One region of the Telluria sp. B2 genome, then DNA from elsewhere that is predicted to be linked to it. Evidence: predicted binding sites of a transcription regulator. Region 1 holds the regulator's gene; each other region holds the start of a gene.
What was found. Region 1 encodes FNR, which switches genes on or off when oxygen is low (the NO sensors DNR and NnrR bind a similar motif). Its sites were predicted from a motif close to TTGATNNNNATCAA; they were not measured.
Positions count from the first base shown of each region.

Region 1 (5,514 bases):
CTCGTTGATCGCCTGGTCCCAGGAGATGCGGGTGTACTTGCCGTTCACCAGCTTCATCGGGTAGCGCAGGCGGTGTTCGCCGAAGCCGTGCTCGCGCACCGAGGCGCCCTTGGCGCAGTGGGCGCCCATGTTGATGGGCGAATCGAAGGCCGCTTCCTGGCGCACCCAGACGCCGTTGGCCACCACCGCCTCGACCGAGCAGCCGACCGAGCAGTGGCTGCAGACGGTGTGCTTGATCTCGGTCTTGACCGGCGCGTCGGCCACCGGATCGGCGGCCTGGGCCGGTTCGATGACGTTCAACGGCAGCTGGCGCGCCAGTGCGCCGGCCCCGGCCGCGACACCGGCGCCGACCAGGAACTTGCGCCGCTTCAGGCCCCGAACGGCGCCTTCCTTGCTCGAACTCTTCACTAACGACATGTCTGCTCTCCGGGATCGCTCACCAGTAGGCGGCGGTTTGGTAGTAACGGCGAATGTGCTCGGTCTCGTGGTAGCCGCGCTTGACCTGGGGCTTGGCGGCCTCGGCAGGTTTCATTTCGGGCTTGGCCTCGGCGCCGCCGGCCACCGCGGCCAGCGCGCCCAGCGGCGCGGCCTTCAGGAAATTGCGGCGCGCCGGGTCGGGCTTTCCATCGGCCGCGTGCTGCACCGCTTGTGCGTGTGCTTGTACGTCTGCGTGATCGCGTTCCATCGCATCGTCCTCGGTTCGCTGGGTTGGGTTAATCATCGAGTTCTTCCACCGCGAAGCCCACGGCTTCGATCTCCAGCAGGGCCTCCACGAAGTCGGCCACCACCTTGTAGAAATTCGCGCCTTGCGCATTGCGGATGTCGTCCAGGCAGCGCTCGTACCAGGGCGCGATGCGCGCATCGAAGAAGGCCTTCTGCTCGTGCAGGGGCTGGCGCCGGATGCCCGGACCGCCCGCGATCAGCACGCGCATGGTCTCGCACAGCGCGCCGAGATGGTCCTCGAATTCGGCGACGCCGCGCACCCGGCCAATGCCGAAGCGCGCCAGGTCGCTGCGCAGCTCCGCCAGCGGGGTGTCGTTCATGAAGCCGGACAGGTAGAGCGAACCGTAGGGATTCAGGGTCGGCGTGCCGTCGCTGACGAACAGGGTGTCGAACTCCTCGGCCACGCCCTGGGCATCCATCACGCCGGAGGCCAGCACCAGCTTCTCCCAGGCTCGCTCCAGGCCCGGCTCGCCGCCTTCGGCGAGGATGGGGTCGGCCGCGGCAAGCTGCCCCAGCAGGACTTCGCCCGGCGCCGCCAGCAGCAGTCGCGCGGCCAGGGCATACAGGTCGGCACGGGCCTGGTCTTCGCTGGACAAAGGATGCACCACGGCGATCAGGGCGCTGACGGCGTCATTAGCCGGAGTGGAGGTGTGTTCGGGTAATGCAGACTGCATGGACACTGAGGCGCTCCGTTAATAAATCTTTATCGAAAGTGTAGACCCTCACCCCGCAGAGGCGCGCACGTTTGAAACCGCTTGCATATCTCGACACTTACCAACAAGTCAATGTCGAGCTCCTTGTCGTGTTCCTTGCTGCCCACTTAACGCATGCCCGCGGCGTGCATGATCAGGCGGATCAGGCTCGCGACCAGGAACAGAGCCGCCACCCCGGCGGCCCACAGCCCGGCCATCCAGCCCAGGCGGCGCAGCCACAGGGGCGCCGGCCGCTTCCCGAGGCGCAGGCGGGCGCGCATCAGTGATACCCCGCGTCGGCCTTGACCTTGCCGCGAAACACCCAGTACGACCAGATCGTGTACATCAGGATGATCGGCAGGATGAACAGCGTGCCCACCAGCGCGAAGCCCTGGCTGGCCGGCGGCGAGGCGGCTTCCCAGATCGTGATGTGGGGCGGGACGATGTGCGGCCAGATGCTGATCGCCATGCCCGTGTAGCCGAGGAAGACCAGGGCCAGCGCCGCAACAAAAGGCCAGCGGTGCGGCTTGCCCTTGAGCGAGCCGAGCAGGAGCGCAATCGACAGCAGCACCAGCACCGGCACCGGCGCCAGGAACAGGATGTTCGGGAAGGTGAACCAGCGGTCGGCCACCGCCGGGTCGCGCAGCGGGGTCCAGATGCTGACCACCACGATCGCGCCCAGCAGCATCAGCGCGAACGGGCGCGCCACCTGCACCATGCGCTCGTGCAGCTCGCCCTCGGTTTTCATGATCAGCCAGGTGCTGCCCAGCAGCGTGTAGGCGATGATCACGCCGAAACCGGCCAGGATCGGGAAAGGCGCGAACCAGTCGAGCACGCCGCCGGCATAGCTGCGGCCAGACACCGCGATCCCGTCCAGGAAGGCCCCGAGCGAGACGCCCTGGAAGAAGGCCGCCGTCACCGAGCCGCCGATGAAGGCCTTGTCCCACCAGTGGCGCTCGTGTTCCTTGGCCTTGAAGCGGAATTCGAAGGCGACGCCGCGGAACACCAGGCCCACCAGCATGAAGATCAGCGGCAGGTAGAGGCCGGACAGGATGATGGAATACGCGACCGGGAAAGCCGCCAGCAGGCCCTCCCCGCCCAGCACCAGCCAGGTCTCGTTGCCGTCCCAGACCGGGGCGACGGTATTCATCATGGTGTCGCGGTCGCGCTTCTGCTTCACGAAGGGGAAGAGGATGCCGATGCCGAGATCGAAGCCGTCCAGCAGCACGTACATGAAGACGGCGAAGTAGATGATGACGGCCCAGATGACCGAGGTGTCGATGCCCATAGTCTGCTCCTCTCTCAGGTCCCCTTCCGATCGCCGCCGGTGCCTTCGGCCGTGCCTTCGTCGTCGTTGTCCACGTCCGCGGCCGAGAGCGGACGCATCGGTGTGCGCTCCTCGCCCGGCCCGCCCTCGGGCGCCCGGTTCAGTTCGAAGTGCTGCGGCCCCTTGCGCATCAGGCGCAGCACGTAGGCCGTGCCGGCGCCGAACACGAAGAAGTAGGCCACCACGAAGATCGCCAGCGTCAGCGCCACCGCCGGCGCAGCATGCGGCGAGACCGCATCGGCCGTGCGCAGCACGTCGTACACCACCCAGGGCTGGCGCCCGACCTCGGTGGTGACCCAGCCGGCCAGGATGGCGACCAGCCCGGCCGGCCCCATCCACAAGGCCGCGCGCAGGAACAGTCGCCTGGTGAAGAGTTGCCCACCGCGCCGCAGCAGCAGGCTCCACAGGCCCAGCGCGATCATCAGCAGGCCCAGCCCGACCATCAGGCGGAAGCTCCAGAACACGATCAGGGAGTTCGGCCTTTCGTCCTTCGGAAAATCCTTCAGGCCGGGGAACTGGCCGTCCCAGCTATGAGTGAGGATGATGCTGCCCAGGCGCGGGATGCCGACCGCGTAGCGCGTCTGCTCGGCCTCCATGTCGGGAATGCCGAACAGCAGCAGGGGGATGGCCTCGCCCGGCTCGTTCTGCCAGTGCCCTTCCATCGCGGCCAGCTTGGCCGGCTGGTGCTCGGCGGTGTTCAGGCCGTGGAAGTCGCCGATGACGGCCTGGATCGGGGCGACGATCAGGAGCATCCACATCGCCATCGACAGCATCTTGCGCACGGCCGGATTGTCGCGCCGGCGCAACAGCTGCCAGGCGCCGGTGGCCCCGACGATCAGGGCCGTGGTGAGATAGGCGGCCACCACCATGTGCATCAGCCGGAACGGGAAGGAGGGATTGAAGACGATCGCCAGCCAGTCGGCCGGCACCATGCGCCCGCCTTCGATGGCATAGCCCTGGGGCGTCTGCATCCAGCTGTTGGCGGCCAGGATCCAGGTGGCCGAGATCAGGGTGCCGATCGCCACCATGCAGGTGGCCACGAAATGCAGTTGCGGGCCGACCCGGTTCCAGCCGAACAGCATCACGCCCAGGAAGCCGGCTTCGAGGAAGAAGGCGGTCAGCACCTCGTAGGACAGCACCGGCCCCATGATGCTGCCGGCGAACTCGGACATGTTGCTCCAGTTGGTGCCGATCTGGTAGGCCATCACGATGCCCGACACCACGCCCATGCCGAACATGACGGCGAAGATCTTCAGCCAGAAGTGGTAGAGGTCGACGTAGACCTGGCGCTTCGTGCGCAGCCAGGACATTTCGAGGACGGCCAGGTAGCTGGCCAGGCCGATGGTCACTGCGGGAAAGAGGATGTGGAACGACATCGTGAATGCGAACTGGATGCGGGCCAGATCCAACGCCGATAGGCCGAACATGAGCACTCCTCGTGATCTGCGGTGTCCAGAATCTAGCACGGTTGGACATGCGCACAATTGGCAACCTGGCCACGCCTTGACGCCCTGTACAGCTGCATCGCCTCGAGCTATTGCACGCACTCATCAGCCTTTTCCAGCCGGACAGCGACAGGTCAAAAGACTGGGGCGCGGTGGCAGACCGGACTATAATTCCCGTATTGACCGCGACTGTTCGAGGACCGATGACCCAAGCCCCCTCTTCCCCTGCCGCTTCTCCGATCAGCATCAAGGCGCTGAAGGCCAGTTGCAGCGCCTGCAGCATGCACCAGCTGTGCCTGCCGATGGGCCTGGAAAACGCGGACATCGACCGCCTCGACAAGATCATCGGCCGCCGCCGGCGCCTGGAGCGCGACGAGCGCCTGTACGCCATGGGCGAGCCCTTCCGCAGCCTGTACGCGGTGCGCTTCGGCCACTTCAAGACCTACCAGGTGAACGCGGCGGGCGAGCAGCAGATTACCGGCTTCCAGATGGCCGGCGAACTGCTGGGGATGGATGCGATCAGCGGCGACCGCCACCATTGCGACGCGGTCGCGCTCGAGGACAGCGAGGTCTGCGAAATCCCCTTCTCGCGCCTGGAGGAACTGTTCGGCGAAGTGCCGGCCCTGCTGCGCCACTTCCACCGCATCATGAGCCAGGAGATCACGCGCGAACAGAACGTCATGCTCCTGCTGGGCAATATGCGCGCCGAGCAGCGCTTCGCAGTCTTCCTGGTGAACCTGTCGGCGCGTTATGCCGCGCGCGGCTATTCCTCGACCAGCTTCGCGCTGCGCATGTCGCGCGAGGACATCGGCAACTACCTGGGCCTGACCATCGAAAGCGTCAGCCGCCTGCTGTCGCGCTTCAAGAAGCAGGGCTGGATCGCCGTCGACAAGCGCGAAGTCACCCTGCTCGAGCCGGCGCGCCTGCGTGCGATCGCGGCCGGCACCGAGCAGTGCAGCCCGATGGCGTGAATTCCCTGGACGCCTAGAACGTGACCTTGACCGACGGCGCGCTGCGCGTGGCCGGGCCGTGGAATACCGCTTCGATGTTGTTGCCGTCCGGGTCGATCACGAAGGCGCCGTAGTAACCCGGATGGTAGTTGCGCTCGCCGGGCGCGCCGTTGTCCTTGCCGCCCGCTTTCAAAGCCGCCTCGTAAAAGGCGTCGACCATGGCGCGGTCGGCGGCCTGGAAGGCCAGGTGGTGGCGGCCGGTCAGCACGCCCTGCGCCGCCTCGCTGTCCGGCGTCGAGACGAAGAGCTCGTCGGCCCAGAAATACCCCTCGCCCTCGCCGCCCATCGGCACGCCCAGCACCTCAAAGACGGCCGAG
Region 1 covers NZ_CP196525.1:2,260,955-2,266,468, reverse strand. The annotation lists gene ACSUZJ_RS10185 (formate dehydrogenase subunit alpha) at 1-417, opposite strand, end outside; gene ACSUZJ_RS10180 (twin-arginine translocation signal domain-containing protein) at 437-721, opposite strand; gene ACSUZJ_RS10175 (TorD/DmsD family molecular chaperone) at 714-1,397, opposite strand; gene ACSUZJ_RS10170 (DUF2474 domain-containing protein) at 1,544-1,696, opposite strand; gene cydB (cytochrome d ubiquinol oxidase subunit II) at 1,696-2,703, opposite strand; gene ACSUZJ_RS10160 (cytochrome ubiquinol oxidase subunit I) at 2,718-4,169, opposite strand; gene fnr (fumarate/nitrate reduction transcriptional regulator Fnr) at 4,391-5,158, shown strand; gene ACSUZJ_RS10150 (VOC family protein) at 5,172-5,514, opposite strand, start outside.

Region 2 (5,514 bases), 900 kb from region 1:
AGTGATCGCAGCAATAGCCATCGAATGCGGGGCGCAGAACCGGAATTCGCTGGCGCCGGACGGCTGTCGCCTTCGCCCGGTCCTGCTCACTCTAGAGTCGCCAATTCCACATCGCGCTGATCAGGCACAAAGATCATCCCGCTGAGCCGTGAGCTTTCCTGCGGAAAAGCATTGCGCGGAAAAATCAAACCATGTAGCAAGTTGCTTAGGCGAAGCAGCTGCGCAGCGGGACAAGCCGACAGGAAATAGGCATGCCAGTGCGGCCGCAATCGGCTCATCCCTGCGCCCTCGCAAGCCAGGCGCCAGCCCCCGGATCTAGGATTCGAGACGTCCCGTACCCGTCGGAGGAAGCATGAATCCCCCAAGCAAGCCTCGCATCCGCCTGCTCGGCAAGACCAACCTGAATGAGGATTACCAGCACTCGCTCGTCATCTCGGCCTTGCGCAGCCTCGCGGCGCTGCAGGTGCTGGCCACCCATCTGCGCGGGGAGTTCCACCCCAGCCTGCGAGCGGTCGCCGAGCCGGCCCTCTGGTATCAGCTTCTGGCCTTCCTGACCGGATTCGGGCACCTCGCCGTCGTCATCTTTTTCCTGCTGAGCGGCTGGCTGGTGGGCGGCAGCGTGCTGAACAAGCTGGAACAGCCCCGGCTGCTGGCCTCGTATGCGATCGACCGCGTCACGCGCCTGTGGATCGTGCTGATACCGGGGTTTCTGCTTACCATCGTGCTTGCCACGGCGACGGGAAGCGTCGACCCGCACCAGGTCAGCTATGCGGCCGCCAACGAATATTCGGTCACCGCATTCCTGGGTAACCTGTTCGGACTGCAGGGAATGGCAGTGCCCCGATTCGGCGGCAATTATTCCCTGTGGAGCCTGGCCAACGAGATCTGGTACTACGCGCTCTTTCCGCTGCTCCTGCTGCCATTCATCGGCAAGTCCAGGTGCACGAAAGTAGGCGGCCTGGTCGTTGCGGCCTTCATCGCCTCCCAGCTGCTGTTCGACATCACGCTGTATTTCCTGATCTGGCTGCTCGGCGTCGGCTTTTCGCGTATCCAGATCGAGCTGTCGCGTGCAATGAGGTTTTTGCTGATCGTCGCGCTGCTGGCGCTGGCCGCCTATCTCCGGCTCAGCGGCAGTATCGGGACCCTGATTGCGGCCACGTTCCCCGAGGACCTGGTGTTCAGCCTGCTCTTCCTTTGCCTCCTCTCGAGCCTGCAGTTCCGCGCCGACCACAAGCGTTTCGGCAACCGGATGGCGCGCATGCTGGGGCTGCTCGCGCCATTTTCGTTCACGCTGTACGTCATCCACTACCCGCTGCTCTACCTGATCAAGGACCTTGGCCAGCCGCTCGGCATCGGGCAGTTGTCGACGACGGATCCCGGCTCCATCCTGGTGTTCTGCGCGCTGTTCGTGGCCATCGTCGCTTTCGCCTGGCTGTTCCACCTGCCCTTCGAAGCCCAGACCAACCGGGTCCGCGCCTTCGTCAAGCGCCTGGTGCTGGAGTCCGGAACCAAGCCGTATGCGGGGCCGCGCATGCGCGACTCCTGAGCGGGACCGCTCAGGGGCAGCTCACTTCTGGCGCCGCTTCACCGCGTAGCCATACTGGATGGGCCAGGCCGGCTCTTCCTCGAAAGCATGCTGGGCCTTCAGCGCCCAGTAGGGTTCGCGCAGCAGTTCGCGTCCGACCAGGACCAGGTCGGCGTCGCCGCCGGTGATGATCTCGTCGGCGTCTTTCGCGTCCGTGATCAGCCCCACGGCGCCGGTCGGGATCTCGGCGTCGTCGCGGATGCGGCGGCTGCAGGGCACCTGGTAGCGCTTGGCTACCGGGATGCGCGCGGTCGGAAGGTTGCCGCCGGTCGAGACGTCGATCAGATCGACGCCCAGGTCCTTGAGCCGGCGGGACAGTTCCACCGACTGCTCGATATCCCAGCCGCCGGCGGCCCAGTCGGTGGCCGATATGCGCACGAACAGGGGCAGTTCGGCGGGCATCGCGACGCGCACCCGCTCGGTGACGCGCAACAGCAAGCGCATCCGGTTGTCCAGGCTGCCGCCATACTGGTCGCTACGCTGGTTGCTGTGCGGTGACAGGAACTGGTGCAGCAGGTAGCCGTGCGCGCCGTGGATCTCGAGCACCTTGAACCCGGCGGCCAGGGCGCGGCGGGCAGCCGCCTCGAAGGCATCGACGATGCCCTCGATGCCGCCCTCGTCGAGCGCGACCGGCGCCGGGTCGTCGGGGTGGAAAGGAATCGCGCTGGGCGCGACCACCGGCCAGCCGCCCTCGGCGGCGCTCTTCAGGGCGGCGCCGCCAAGCCAGGGCGCCGCGGTGCTCGCCTTGCGCCCGGCATGCGCGAGCTGGATGCCGGCCACGGCGCCCTGGCTTTCCACGAAGCGGGCGATCCGGGCCAGCGGCTCGATGTGGGCGTCGCTCCAGATGCCCAGGTCGCCCGGGGTGATGCGCCCATCGGGAGTCACGCCGGTCGCCTCGACGATCACGAGGCCGGTGCCGCCGACGGCGCGGCTGCCCAGGTGCACCAGGTGCCAGTCGTTGGCCATGCCGTCCTCGGCCGAATACTGGCACATCGGCGCCATGGCGATGCGGTTACGCAGGGTCAGGCTGCGCAGGGCCAAGGGGCTGAGCAGGTCGACTTCCGGCACTTCCTGGTCGTGCGAGGCGTCCACGCGGGCGCCGTGGGCGGGAACCTGTGCGCCCGGTCCCGTGGCTTGGGCAAACTCCGAGTTCATGGCCAGTCTCCATCTGCAGATGCGTCGCCTGGTTGGACAAGCGCCGGCGATTTAAGCTCCATGCGGGCAAATCGTCAGCATGCCGGGAGCGAGCCGGCCTCCCTCCATGCGCACCCATGAACCGCGCCCGCGCGTTTGACTTCGATCAAACCCGCTGGGTGCTCGAACGGCAGACTAAGGCCGGCTGCACGCGACTGACCACGCGCGGTGCGGGGTCGCGCGGCCGCCTCGAGGAGCCACCATGTTCAAGCATATTCTGATTCCCACGGATGGGTCGGAGCTGTCGGAACGCGCCGTGCTCGCGGGCGTGAGCTTCGCCAAGGAGGTCGGGGCCCAGGTGACCGGCATCACCGCGCTGCCCGAGTTCCGCACCTTCACTCTCGATTCCGACATGATCGAGATGACCGAGGACGAATACCTGTCCGCCAGTGAAGGGCGCGGCGCGAAGTATCTCGCGACGGTCACCGACGCCGCCCGTGCCGCGGGGGTTTCCTGCTCCACGGTACTGGCGCGTACTGACCGGCCCTATGAGGCCATCCTGAACGCCGCACGCGAGCGCGGATGCGACCTCATCGTCATGGCCTCGCATGGCCGACATGGCGTTGGCGGGGTGCTGCTGGGCAGCGAAACCCAGAAGGTGCTGGTGCAGAGCGCAATCCCGGTGCTGGTCTACCGCTGAACGGCGGCGATACGATCGAGCGGCGGCAGCGTACCGGCCGTGCTGTGCAACGACGCCTGGGCGGCGGCCTGCCCAAGCGGACGCTGCCGCTTGCCCGTCCAGAGTATAAGTATAGGAGGAATCGTTATTGGTGTCGCAAGGAAGCGCCTGTTAAGCTTGCCTCCCTTCGGCAGCCATGGCGCTGCCGTGACACTTCCAGCAACACCAGGAAAACCTAGAGAGAATTCATGAGCTGCAAACATCCCCACGCCAATCCGGCGCGCGCCGTCCTCGTCCTCGGACTGATCGCCTCGCTGGCCTCGCCGCTGTCGCAGGCCCAGGACACCACGCCGCAAGACCCCGCCGCCACCGCACAGATGCAGTCCGTCGTCGTCACCGGCACCCGCTCCCTGAACCGCCGCACCCTCGACTCCGAATCGCCGGTCGACGTCATCGGCAGCAAGGAATTGCTGAGCACCGGCTCGGGCGAGCTGGCTACCGTGCTGTCGCGCCTGCTGCCGTCGATGAATTTTCCGCGTCCGAGCGGCGCCGACGCCAGCGACGCGGTGCGTCCGGCCCAGCTGCGCGGCCTGTCGCCCGACCAGACCCTGGTCTTGGTGAACGGCAAGCGCCGCCACGCATCGAGCGTCGTCAACGTCAACGGCACCCTCGGCCGCGGCTCGGCCCCGGTCGACCTGAACGCGATTCCGCTGGCGGCGATCGAGCGCATCGAGGTGCTGCGCGACGGCGCATCGGCGCAATACGGCTCGGACGCCATCGCAGGCGTGGTCAACATCATCCTGAAGAAGGGCGCGGAGGGCGGCGAAGCCGAAGTCACTTACGGCCAGTACGACAAGGGCGACGGCGAGCAGGCCACCGTGCGCGGCTCGGCCGGCTTCAAACTTGGGAACGACGGCTGGGTGCGCGTGGCCGTCGAGGCGGCCGACCGGAATGCGACCAACCGTTCCTTCCCCGACCCGCGTGCGTCCGCCGGTCCGCGCCAGGGCACCGTGACCCAGCGCTACGGCGATCCGGACAGCCGTCCGCGCACCCTCTTCCTCAACAGCCAGGTGAGGATCAACGACGATATCGACTGGTACGCCTTCGCCAACTACGGCGAGCGCAAGACCTCGTCGGCGGCCACCTTCCGCACAGCCTTCACCGACAATTCGCAGACGACGCTGCGCACGCCGCTGTATCCGCAGGGCTTCCAGCCGCTGCTGGACAGCACATCCGTCGACAGTTCGCTGGTGACCGGCTTGCGCGGCGAGCTGGCCGGCTGGCGTTGGGATGCGAGCCTCAACTACGGTCGCAACCGCTTCTCGCTGGACGTCGACAATACGGTCAACTACAGCCTGGGCGCGTCCAGCCCGACCAGCTTCTACGCCGGCCGCCTGACCTCGACCCAGGAGCTGGCCAACCTGGATGTGGCGCGCGAGATTCCGGTGTCCTTCATGAGCGGTCCGCTGACGGTGGCCCTCGGCCTTGAAGCGCGCCACGAATCGTATGAGATCGGTGCGGGCGAAGCGAATTCCTACTTCGGTTCCGGCGCCCAGGGCTATGCGGGCTTTCGTCCCGAGAACGCCGGCAAGAATGGCCGCAACAACAAATCGCTCTACCTGAACCTGGAAGGCGACATCACGAAAGCGCTGTCGGGCTCCCTCGCCCTGCGCCACGAGCGCTACAGCGATTTCGGCAACACCACTTCGGCCAAGGCCTCGGCGCGTTATACGGTCGCCCCGGGCTTCGCCCTGCGCGGCACCGCGTCGAGCGGCTTCCGCGCACCGTCGCTGGCCCAGTCGTTCTACACGATCACGACCACCAATTCCCTGCTCGTCAACGGCACCAGCGCGCTGGTCGAGACCGGCACCTTCCCGGTCGGGAGCGCCGCCGCCACGGCGCTCGGCGCCCAGCCGCTGAAAGCGGAAAAGGCACGCAACCTGAGCATCGGCGCCCAGTGGCAACCGAACCGCAACTGGACCACGACCGTCGACCTGTACCGCATCGACATCGACGACCGCATCGTGTTCTCGTCGAACCTGCAACTGGGCAATGCGCCGGACCTGCGCAACGAACTGGCCGCGCGCGGCGTGTATGTGGGCGCCGCCCGCTACTT
Region 2 covers NZ_CP196525.1:3,157,408-3,162,921, forward strand. The annotation lists gene ACSUZJ_RS14050 (hypothetical protein) at 1-14, opposite strand, end outside; gene ACSUZJ_RS14055 (acyltransferase family protein) at 353-1,546, shown strand; gene ACSUZJ_RS14060 (NADH:flavin oxidoreductase/NADH oxidase) at 1,568-2,587, opposite strand; gene ACSUZJ_RS14065 (universal stress protein) at 2,982-3,419, shown strand; gene ACSUZJ_RS14070 (TonB-dependent receptor plug domain-containing protein) at 3,647-5,514, shown strand, end outside.
Region 2: the regulator FNR is predicted to act here: its motif matches at 2,876-2,889, upstream of ACSUZJ_RS14065 (universal stress protein).

Region 3 (5,514 bases), 1.4 Mb from region 1:
TGGTCCACAGCTCGGCCCAGCTCTTCGGGTCTTCGTTGATGTGGCGGATCAGGGGGCCCTGCATGCGCAGCGTGGCGCCGGTGCCGACGATGCGCTTGACCGCGGCCTGTGCAATCGGATGGCGCAGTTCGACCGCGTGGTTGTAGTGGCCCATGATGGCCAGGTTCTTGCCGGCCTTGACCACGCGCTCGAACAGGCGCATCAGGTCGTCCGAATCCTTGTCCGACACATAGCGCTGCGGCCAGTAGGCCACCGACTTGGTGCCGATGCGGATGTTCTGGATGTGGGCCAGCTCGGGCGCCAGCAGCGGCTCCAGGAATTCGGTCAGGGAGCGCGTGTTCATGATCATCGGGTCGCCGCCGGTGATCAATACGTCGGTCACGTCCGGATGGGTGGCCAGGTAGGACACCAGCTCGGTGCATTCGCGCGCATCGAACTTCATGTCGTCCATGCCGACGAACTGCGGCCAGCGGAAGCAGAAGGTGCAATAGGCGTGGCAGGTCTGGCCCGAGCTGGGGAAGAACAGCACGGTTTCCTTGTACTTGTGCTGCAGGCCCTTGAGCGGCGCGTCGTTCACACGCGGCACGTTGTGGGTCATCTGCCCGGCCGGGTGCGGGTTCATGCGCATGCGGATCTGGTGCACCAGCTTCGCGATCGCGGCCTCGTCCTTCTTGTACAGCACCAGGTCGCGCAGCTGCTCGTACTCGCGCGCGGGCAGCATGTCGCGGTGCGGGAAGGTCAGGCGGAAGATCGGGTCGTCCGGGATGCGGTCCCAGTCGATCAGCTGGTCGAGCACATATTCGTTGACGCGAAACGGCAGCACGTGCGAGACCACCTGCACGGCTTCCTGCAGGTCAGGGCTCATCCATTGCCACTGGCGCGCAAGCGCGATGGTCTGGCGCGTGTAGGGCTTGAATTTGGCGGGCGTCGATTCGGTGATGGTCACGGCATGCTCCTGAAGAGGAAAGATGGTGGGGACGACGGTCAATTCTTGAAGTAAGAAATTGCCGGCGGAAAACTATCTTAGGATTCGTCTATGCAAGAAGAATTGCCGGATATCAATTACGGCAAAAGAAAATTTCTCTGAAGAACAAATTCCATGAGGCAACACAACTGATGGCAACGCGACAGTCGCTTTCACCCTTTGCGCATTCGCAAATCCATTTTTGAGCGTGGCGCGTACATTTCTTAATGCACTTAAGAAAGATTTACCGATCGCACTACTCTGAAAGGACTGCAAGATGAAGCTGCTCGCTACCGCCACTGCCCTGTGCCTCGCCCTGGCTTCTTCCAGCGCTCTGGCTTTCGAACCGACCGAGAAAGACGCGATCGCGATGGCCGAACGCGGGGCTGCCCTGATCAAGGCCAAGGGCAAGGACGAGATGATGAAAAAGATCAACGCCAAGGATCCGGACTTCGTCCAGGGTGAACTGTATGTCGACATGCGCGACATCAAGACCGGCATCGTGCTGGCCCACCCGTACAACCCGTCGATCGTCGGCAAGGACCTGACCGACGTGCCGGATGCGAACGGCAAGAAATACCGCCGCGAGATCATCGAGCTGGCGGCCGCCAAGGGCAAGGGTTGGGTCGATTACCAGTACAAGAACCCAACCTCGGGCAAGATCGAGCCGAAGACCACCTATATCCTGCGCGTGGATGACGTGGTGCTGGAGGCGGGTATCTACAAGAAGTAAGACCATGCACGACAGGGCGGCCGCGGCCGCCCTTTTCTTTTGTCCAGGAGGTGAAGCATGTTGAAGAAACTGCGGATCGGCCCGAAGCTGCTGCTGGCGCCGGGATTGGTGCTGGTGCTGCTGACGCTGCTCTCGGGCGCTGCCTATTACGGTATGGTGCGCCAGCACGCTTCGCTCGAGAACATGGTGCAGGTGCGCGCGGCGCGCCTGCAGGAGGCGGCCGACGTCGCCGGCGAAGCCAAGTACGCGCACGCGAACATCTACCAGCTGCTGGCCTGGGTCAGCGGCAGCTTCGCCAAGGAGCGGCTCGACGCCCTGATCGGCGAGATCAATAAAAAACACGCGACAATCGGCACCCAGCTCACGGCCCTGGCGAAAGTCGCCGATCCCGAAGAGCGCAAGCTGATCGATACCTCGAGCGCCGCCCTGAAGGCCTACCGCAAGGCAGTGCTGGAGACGATCGAGATGGCCCAGGTCGACCAGTCGATCGCCACCAACTCGATGCAGAAGGCGGAAAAGGAATTCAATGTCCTCAACTCCCAGCTGGCCCAGCTGGCGGCGCTGGAAACGACGCTGAGCGAGCGCGCCTACGCCGCCGCCGGCGCCGAATTCCGCTCGCTCGGGATCACCATGGCGGTGCTGGTGGTGCTCTCGATCGCGCTGTCGCTGATGGTGACCATGCTGGTGCGGCGCGCCATGCTGGCCGACATCCGCAAGATCTCCGACGTGGTCGCCGAGCTGGCCGAAGGCCGCCTGGCGCCTCCGGTCGGCAGCGTTGGCCGCGACGAGATCGCCGACACCTCGCGCGCCCTCGACCACACCATCGCCAACCTGAACACGACCCTGCACGCGATCCTGACCTCGGTCCGTTCGATCGACACCGCATCAAAAGAAATCGCCACCGGCAACCTCGACCTGTCGACCCGCACCGAGATGCAGGCCGGCTCGCTCGAGCAGACCGCCAGCGCGATGGAAACCCTGACAGTGGCCGTGAAGGACAACGCCAACAACGCGCGCCTGGCCACCGACCTCGCGGCCGAGGCGGCGCGCCTGGCCAGCGACGGCGGCCAGGCCGTAGAGCGCGCGGTGACGACGATGGAATCGATCAAGGCCAGCTCGCGCAAGATCGTCGAGATCATCGGCGTCATCGACGGCATTTCCTTCCAGACGAATATCCTGGCCCTGAACGCGGCGGTGGAAGCGGCGCGCGCCGGCGAACAGGGGCGCGGCTTCGCGGTGGTGGCGTCGGAAGTGCGTACGCTGGCGCAGCGCTCGGCCGCGGCAGCGAAGGAAATCAAGGCCCTGATCGCGGACTCGGTGTCGATCATCGACGGCGGCGCGGCCTCGGTGAACGAAGCCGGCAGCAGCATGGGCCACATCGTCGCCTCGGTGCAGCAGGTGAACGACATCATCGGACGCATCAGCGTGGCCAGCACCGAGCAGGCCGAGGGCATCGCCGAGGTCAACCGCGCGGTCGGGCAGATGGATGACATGACCCAGCAGAACGCGGCCCTGGTCGAGGAAGCAGCCGCAGCGGCCGAAAGCCTGCACGAGCAGACTGTCAACCTGGCGCGCGCAGTCTCGATCTTCAAGATCGAGGGCATCGCGCCGCTGGCCGAGACCGAGACCGGGATCGGCGAAGAACCCGGCGACTTCCATGATCCGCTGGACCGGCGTTCACCGGACAGTCCGATGCGCGGCCGCGCGCAACGTCTGCGCAACCCGGCCCTGCCCGACGCCAGCCGCGCGCCTCAGCGCGAGCGCGGCGCCCGGGTCAGCGGAACGGACGGCTGACGAAGCGCGAGCCGGCCAGACCGAAGCGCCAAGGCACGTCCATCGCCTTCGAGATGCCGATGCGCGGACCGGTGACCACCTCCAGCCCTGGCGGCGCGGCCTCGAGCTGGAAGGGTGGCACGGCCAGCGAGGCGCCGTTGAAGTCGCGCGTGACGTTCAGGGCCTGGCACAGCTTGCCCGGCCCCGAGCACAGCAACTGCACGTCCTCGGCGTCGCGCCGCGCGCGCATGATGTCCAGGCCCGCGAGCGGCTCGATCGCACGGATCAGGACGCCCGCGCCATGGCCCTCCTCGCGGCACACGAAGTTCAGGCACCAATGGATGCCGTAGGAGCGATAGACATAGGCATGGGCGGGCGGCCCGAACATCGCGAAGTTGCGCGCGGTGGGACCGGAATACGCGTGCGAGGCCGGGTCCTCGCGGTCGTAGGCTTCGGTCTCGACGATACGGCCGCCGACGCCGTCCACCAGCACGGTCACGCCGATCAGCTGGCGCGCCACCACTTCTGCTGGTGCATAAAAATCAATCCCGGCAAGATTCGATGGATTCATGCCCCGATTCTAGGCCTTGCTGCAAGACCGATCTGTCCGTTTTGCCACACAACGCGTCCCAGGCGCATACTGTTGCTGCAACGAAACCCAACCTGGTTTATAGTGACAGGCTTTGCAGTATTTCCCAAGAGCATCATCTCCCCATGAGCACAGTTGCAGCAAAAGCAATGCCGGTGCGCGCTGCGGCCGCTGCGGCGCCAGCCCCCGCGGACCCGGCGGCGGCCGACCGCGTCGACGCGCTGATCAAGTCGATCCGTATTCCTCCCCGCCCCAGCTTGCTGGCCGACATGCAGGCCGAACTGGCCTCGAGCGATCCATCGCCGGAAGCGATCGGCCGCATCGTCGCGCGCGACGTCGGCATGGCCGGCGCCCTGCTGAAGCTGGCCAACTCCTCGCTGTTCGGCGGACGCCGCGCCAAGTCGATCGAGCAGGCCATTCTCTTCCTCGGCATCAACCAGGTCGCTTCCCTGATGACCGGGCTGCTGGCGCGCCAGGCGATTCCCGCCAACAGCGGCGCCCTGGCCAGCTTCTGGGACGTCTCCACCAAGCGCTCGTACGCGATGATGTTCCTGTCGCGCCGCCTGCGCATCGGCGCGCCTGACATCGCCCATACCTTCGGCCTGTTCTGCGACACCGGCGTGCCGCTGCTGATGGAGCGCTTCCCGGGCTATGAAGCGACCTTGCTCGACGCCGCCGCGGAAACCGGACGCCCCTTTACCGCGGTCGAGGACGAGCGCCACAGCACCAGCCACGCCGCGATCGGCTCGCTCCTGGCGCGCAACTGGGGCCTGTCGTCCGAGGTGGCCTGGGCCATCCTGCACCACCACGACTACCCGGTGCTGGAGGACGAGAACACCGCCGACGCGATCCGCTCGCTGGTGGCGCTGTCGCTGCTGGCCGAACGCGCGATCCGCCGCTACCAGGGCCACGCCGGTTCGGTCGAATGGGACAAGGGCGGCGAACGCGCCTGCGCCTACCTGTCGCTGGACGAGGACGAAACCGCCGAACTGCTCGACGAACTCGAAGAAGCGCTGCACGACGATCACTGAACAGCCGTGCTTTGACAGCCTGGCGCGGCGGGCGGATACTGGTGCGACTACCGCACCGTACCGGAGACGCGATGAAAGCCTGGTTCCTGTTCCTCGTGCTGTCTGCCCTGCTGTCCGGCTGCGCCGGCACGCCCTCCCGGCCACCGGCCGAACTTGCCTCCCTGTTCGACGACACCGCCTTCCCGGCGCCGGCCAGGCCGATCGGCGCGAACGACCTGTTCGCGCTCAGCGCACCGATGCGCGCCCACCTGCACAGTCCGGCCTTCAAGAAGAACCTGCGCGACAAGGGCAGTGCACGCGGGCTGCTCGCCGCCCTCTACAGCAAGAGCGACCTGCAGCTCGACTACGACGCCACCGTAACCCGCACCGCGGCCCAGACCTATGCGGAGCGCTCGGGCAACTGCCTGTCCCTGGTCATCATGAC
Region 3 covers NZ_CP196525.1:824,782-830,295, reverse strand. The annotation lists gene ACSUZJ_RS03765 (KamA family radical SAM protein) at 1-946, opposite strand, end outside; gene ACSUZJ_RS03760 (cache domain-containing protein) at 1,242-1,697, shown strand; gene ACSUZJ_RS03755 (methyl-accepting chemotaxis protein) at 1,755-3,491, shown strand; gene ACSUZJ_RS03750 (DNA-3-methyladenine glycosylase) at 3,472-4,041, opposite strand; gene ACSUZJ_RS03745 (HDOD domain-containing protein) at 4,185-5,090, shown strand; gene ACSUZJ_RS03740 (tetratricopeptide repeat protein) at 5,162-5,514, shown strand, end outside.
Region 3: the regulator FNR is predicted to act here: its motif matches at 1,049-1,062, upstream of ACSUZJ_RS03765 (KamA family radical SAM protein).